2 regions of the Cytobacillus sp. FSL R7-0696 genome follow, and region 1 is predicted to be linked to the other one. Evidence: riboswitches for the same ligand, from Rfam matches in the RefSeq annotation. Region 1 holds a riboswitch; the other holds the start of a gene.

Region 1 (3,158 bases):
TCAGAGATGAGCGCCCCGCAAAAGGGTTTAGCGAGTCACTCAGGAAAGAAACCAGAGATGAGCGCCCCGCAAAAGGGATTAGTAAGTCACTCGGAAGGAGAAACAGAGATGAGCGCCTCGCAAAAGGGTTTAGCAAGTCCCTCAGAAAGGAAACTAAAGATGAGCGCCTCGCAAAAGGGTTTAGCAGATCCCTCAGAAAGAAAACCAGAGATGAGCGCCCCGCAAAAGGGTTTAGCAAGTCCCTCAGAAAGGAAACTAAAGATGAGCGCTCCGCAAAAGGGGTTAGTAAGTCCCTCGGAAAGAAAACCAGAGATGAGCGCCCCGCAAAAAGGGTTAGCAAGTCCCTCAGAAAGGAAACTAAAGATGAGCGCTCCGCAAAAGGGATTAGCAAGTCCCTCAGAAGGGAAACTAAAGATGAGCGCTCCGCAAAAGGGTTTAGCAAGTCCCTCAGAAGGTAAACCAGAGATGAGCGCCCCGCAAAAGGGATTAGCAAATCACTCGTAAAGAAAATCAGAGATGAGCGCCCCGCAAAAGGGTTTAGTAAGTCCCTCGGAAAGAAAACCAGAGATAAACGCCCCGCAAAAAGGAGTTATTTAGCAATTTATTAAGAACCAAACACAAATGAAAGCCGAGCAAGGGAGTGCCCGGCTTTCATAAATTCGTTTAGGATAATGCGAAATACTTAGATAGTAGAAGAAACATCCTAATGAACCATAACCATAATCATCACTAGCTTTATCTTATCCCACTAATAATCAATTCAGCAGCTTCTTCAGCTGTTTTCCCGTCAACATTGATTTTTAGATGATATGGTTGATAATGAGCTTGTCTTTCTTTGTATAGATGATACATTTCATCAGTAGAAAGACCATTTAATTTCGGTCTTGTATCTTTAATCAATGGGTATCGGTCAAGCCACTTTTCCCATGAGAGCTCGATAAGGACAACGGTACTGTTTTGTAAACATATTTCGCGGTTCTTACTGTTTAAAAAGGCACCGCCGCCTAATGAAAGAATCTGTTTTTCTTCGGCAGATAGTTGTTCAATCAACTCGCTTTCAGCTTTTCGAAAAACTTCTTCACCATGATCAAGGAAAATTTTTGAAGTTGACATCTTGAACTGTTGTTCAATACGTTCATCCGTGTCGATTAAACCCCACTGTAATTTCTTTGCTAATTCCGTTCCTATGGATGTCTTTCCGACCCCCATAAACCCAATAAGTACAATACTCTTATCTTCCATAGACTGTCCTCCCGAATGTTATATAAATATCATATCATAACGTTTTATGTCGCAACATCGTTTCTATCCCATGTTTTTTATTTTCATTTCTATCATTTCATGTTATATTGACATCATATATTATAAGTTTTCACTGGGGGTGCCTTCACATAGAGGCTGAGATTGAATGCCGTTCAAAACCCTTTGAACCTGATCTGGTTTGTACCAGTGGAGGGAAGTGTGTCGATGTAGTCGTCCTCGCTTCCTTTTGGAAGTAGAGGATTTTTTTTATATATGAATAAATGCTAGGGGTGCCAAATACTTGGCTGAGATGAACCCTTTGAACCTGATCTAGTTAATACTAGCGTAGGGAAGCGAGTGACGTCATACATATCATGATGACCAAAGCCGCTTATACAAACTAGCGGCTTTTTTATTTTTATCGAAAGGAGGAAAGGTCTATGAATAAAATCCAAAAAATGACGATGACGGCAACGATTGCAGCCATCACTACTGTGTCGAGTAGTCTCATTTTTATTCCGATTGGAATAGCGAAAATTTTTCCGATTCAGCACTTGGCGAATGTATTATCTGCTGTACTTCTTGGACCATGGTATGCCGTTAGTCAAGCGTTTCTTTCATCTACATTGAGAAATATGATGGGGACAGGAAGTGTTTTTGCCTACCCCGGGAGTATGATTGGCGCATTACTTGCAGGGTTCCTTTATCAAAAAACGAAAAAAATTGGCTTCTCAGCACTAGGTGAAGTCGTTGGAACAGGAATGATAGGGGCAGTAGCGACTTATCCGATTAGTACATTACTTTTAGGACAAGAAGCCACCCTTTTCGGATTTCTACCAGCATTTATGGTGAGCTCGTTTACTGGAGCAATTTTAGGATATGGTTTATTAAGAGTATTAATAAAGAATAAAGCTATTGGAGGTTACATCAATGAAAACAGCATTAACGATCGCAGGTTCTGATTCAGGAGGAGGAGCTGGGATTCAAGCAGATCTTAAAACTTTTTCCGCCAATGGTGTGTTCGGCATGTCTGTCATTACGGCGATTACCGCTCAAAATACAGTAGAGGTACGATCGGTACAGGATATTGAAATCAATATTATAAAAGACCAAATAGAAGCTGTGTTTGATGATATCCAAGTTGATGCTGTCAAAATCGGGATGTTGTCATCTAGTGAGACTGTAAAAATCGTCGCAGACCGTTTAAATCATTATAGTCCAAAAGTGATTGTGTTAGATCCTGTTATGGTTTCGAAAGGTGGACATCATCTTTTAAAGGAACAAGCTATTGAGGCATTAAAAGCGAAGATGTTACCACTTGCGACTGTAATTACGCCAAACATTCCTGAGGCTGAAGTACTTTCGGGTATGACGATTCGCACGGTTGAAGACATGGAGCAAGCTTGTAAAAAGTTATATGAATTAGGGCCAAAAGCCGTCTTATTAAAAGGTGGACATTTAGAAGGAGAACCGAATGACTTATTATGGGATGGTCAAAGTTTCAACTGGTTTAATGGTAGAAGAGTAGAGACAAAAAACACCCATGGTACAGGTTGCACTCTCTCATCTGCCATTGCTGCCGGGTTAGCAAAAGGGGAAGAACTTATTGAGGCCATACAGTCTGCGAAAAATTATATTTCCATAGCGATTGAGCATAGCCTAGCACTCGGTCATGGGCATGGTCCGACAAATCATTTTTATGAGTTATACAACAAAGCAAAGATGGAGGAAAGATAATGGCGATTTCAAGTGAAGCAGTTGAGAGAGTCTTTCAGCAGTTACAAGAACAAACCCCACTCATTCATCATTTAACAAATACAGTAACTATTAATGATTGTGCCAATGTGACCCTAGCAATGGGCGGTTCACCTGTTATGGCCACCCAACTCTTAGAAGTAGAAGAAATGGCTATGATG
Region 2 (3,158 bases), 2.7 Mb from region 1:
GACTATGTTAATAAATCGCCAACTCACTAACTATTCTTATATATACTGAGTTTATAGGGATATCCTACCAACCCTCTAAAGGGAGGTTGTTGTTTAATGTAGTTTCTGATAAATTAGGATTCAACATGACTAGCATAATGAGGAGTTACATACATGGAAATACAAAAAAGTAGTACGATGATACAATCCTTGCAAATAGGCATTTCTATCATCGAACTAATCTATCAAAAAGATACCCCAATGAAATTCTCAACCATTCAAGAAGAAACCGGTATTACCAAAAGTAATTTATATAAATATCTAAATACACTTACACAATTGAACATGCTCTATCGTGAAAAAGGGACAAACCTGTATTATCTTGGCAGCAAATTGATTCAATATGGTACAGCCGCCTTTGGTAGTCGTGATATTGCCGATGCAATCACTCCTTATATGCAGGAACTTTCTTCGCTTACTTCCTGCACCGTTTCGTTTTCATTATGGACAAACAACGGACCAATTACGACAAAGATTTGTCATTCGAATGAACCACTTCATATTGGTACACAACTAGGCGGAAGCTTGCCACCAACATCTGCCGCGGGGAAGATTTTCTTAAGTTTCTTAAACCCAGTACTGACAAAAGATTGGCTTGGAAACGGGGATGCGATCGATAACGCAGAATGGCAAATGATTCAACAATCGAAAATCTCCTTCGCTACCGAACCTTTAATTCCATCAATTTCTTCTGCTTCCGTCCCTTTGCTAGACTACCAAAATCAATTACTCGGTGCAGTGACAGTTGTTGGATTTAACGAAAAGATGCCTAAGGAAGCAAAGGATTCGATGAGCAAGCAACTGCTGAAGTTTCACTTACAAGCATCGTCTATGTTTGGCTATCGATATAAACAAGGGAAAAAATTGAACAATACTGATTGAGCGTTCAATCAACCGTTTTAACATCTAGAAGAATAAAATACTAGCGAGAAAATTAAGTTAAATTTTTAAAAACATTCTTTTCTGCGAATAAATTGGAATTTAGCTTCGACTTAGTCTCACATTTGCTGATATAAGCTCTTTACTGATTTATCGACCTACAAAATAAATCCATTCATTGAAAAAGGCCGCCATAAACAAAGATGACGACCTTTTTTATCTTAGTTCATCGTCAATCCATGATCAACGACTAGATTTTGTCCCGTAATCGCTTTAGCGCCTGGAGAGGCTAAGAAAACAACGGCTTCTGCTACGTCTTCTGGTTTTGTCACACGGCGGATAGCAGAGTTATCAGCCACAATCGCAAATACCTCAGGGGTAGTGACAGCACTTGCATCCGTTGTTTCTAATAATCCACCGGAAACCATATTCACATTAATATCATACTGTCCGATCTCTTTGGCCATATTGCGTGTAAAGCCAATTAATGCCGCTTTGGCTGTTGTATATTCATGGTAGGCAACGACTGGGTTCTGGTAAAGATTCGTGCCAATACCAATCACACGGGCTTGCTGTGAATCCTTTAGAGCCGGAAGAGCAGATTGAACAACATTTAAGCTTGCTTTTATCGCGCCTTCAAACTGGGTTTGGTAGCTAGCCCAAGATAATTCCTCTACTTTCGCCTGTGCCACAGGATCAAATTTAAATTGAACTAATGCATTATTGACAACGATATCCAAGCGGCCAAAATGAGCAATTGTGTCTGCTACCATTGCTTTTACTGCTTGTTGATCTCTGACATCAGCTTGGATAGCCAATGCACGATCTTGCCCGATTTGTTCAACTACTGCATCGGCTTTTTCTTTATTATTATAATAATTAACGACTACCTTGTAGCCCTCCTTACCGAACTTCTGAGCAATTGTAGCTCCTAATCCACGACTTGCTCCTGTTACTAACACGACTTCTTCTCTCACGCTATTCCCTCTTTTCAATAGATGTAATTAAAAATGTTCAGGAAAACAAAACAAAAGGCTCCCCGAAAATGGAGAGCCTACCATACGTATGCATATAGTTGGAAGATGCTCCCTACGATCGTCTTAACGAACAGGTTCTAAGGGTCAGGTTTTAACCTTCTCAACTCATTTTCTGAGTCCCCCTGCAACAATTTTTAATTATTTTTAGTTTAGCATACAAATAGTTTCCTAGCTATGAATCGAAGTTCAGTTCTTAATTGACCATTTCCTTTATGTTTCTCACCATTGTTTTAAACGGGGATTCTTATCTAAAATCGATTCATATTGTTTCTCATTACCGTATAGGCTATTCGGGTCAAGCAGCTTATATCTCTCATACTTTTCTAATCGATCTTTTTCTTTTGCCCAGCCTAAATGCTTGACTCGTATTGTGGATAAACTGTGGGTAAGTTGGAAGATGTTTTCTGGAAATCTCCCACAATGTTGAGGTGTTTCTTTCCAGACAGGCTGAAAGGTTGATTCAACTCTTGCTAGAAATGGACGGTATAAGAAATGTGCTTGCCAGTATTCATCTTCACGATAATGGTCTTCATCCCACATATCATACAGTCTAAAACAGTACAGGTCGATAGTATCCTGTTTAACAAAGTCATCAATATAATCAATAAAACTCTCCTCAAACCATTCATCTGCATCAAGATTTAATACCCAACCTAAAAAACCATTCGTTGCTTCTAACCACTGTTGTTTTCTTAGTTCCACTTCATTGGCAAACTGGGAGCTTGCATTCTTGACCAATTTAATTGGCATACCTTTTAGTTCTTGCAAGAAAATCGATATAGTCTGATCAGTACTAGCATCATCTATAATCACAGCTTCATCGATAAATGGCTTTACTTTCTTTAACATCGTTTGTAAATAACGACCTTCTTCATTCTTCACAATCATCGATAAGCGAATTTGATGGCTTTCTGCTTTTTCTGGATAAATAGGTAGTTCGCTATACGCATACTGACATTTTTCTTTAAATGCGGGTATGCCTGTAAGGTCAGAAGAACGATAAATATGATAAGCTGGCAGATGTGTGTCTACATGTAGATCCAGTCCTAATGCCACAGCTCTCACACAAAAATGTCGATCTTCTCCCCAAAAACTGAGATTTTTAATTTTACTAAAATGAACACCTGCTAACAAAGCCTTCCTGCTAATTAGCGTGCACGCACCTAATCCTCCTACTTCATAAACACCTGGAGTTTGTAACTG

What was found. A riboswitch is a leader RNA that binds a small molecule or an ion and turns the genes downstream of it on or off. The one in region 1 is predicted to bind thiamine pyrophosphate.
Region 2: it holds a riboswitch for thiamine pyrophosphate, as region 1 does, so the genes downstream of both, MKX29_RS06805 (3-oxoacyl-ACP reductase) here and thiW (energy coupling factor transporter S component ThiW) in region 1, are expected to answer to the same signal.

The regions. Positions count from the first base shown of each region.
Region 1 covers NZ_JBBOWA010000001.1:3,993,003-3,996,160, forward strand. The annotation lists gene MKX29_RS20425 (hypothetical protein) at 1-504, shown strand, start outside; gene MKX29_RS20430 (shikimate kinase) at 736-1,242, opposite strand; TPP riboswitch at 1,368-1,475, shown strand; TPP riboswitch at 1,519-1,611, shown strand; gene thiW (energy coupling factor transporter S component ThiW) at 1,683-2,204, shown strand; gene thiD (bifunctional hydroxymethylpyrimidine kinase/phosphomethylpyrimidine kinase) at 2,173-2,979, shown strand; gene thiM (hydroxyethylthiazole kinase) at 2,979-3,158, shown strand, end outside.
Region 2 covers NZ_JBBOWA010000001.1:1,296,388-1,299,545, forward strand. The annotation lists gene MKX29_RS06800 (IclR family transcriptional regulator) at 154-921, shown strand; gene MKX29_RS06805 (3-oxoacyl-ACP reductase) at 1,140-1,895, opposite strand; TPP riboswitch at 1,988-2,089, opposite strand; gene MKX29_RS06810 (glycosyltransferase family 2 protein) at 2,175-3,158, opposite strand, start outside.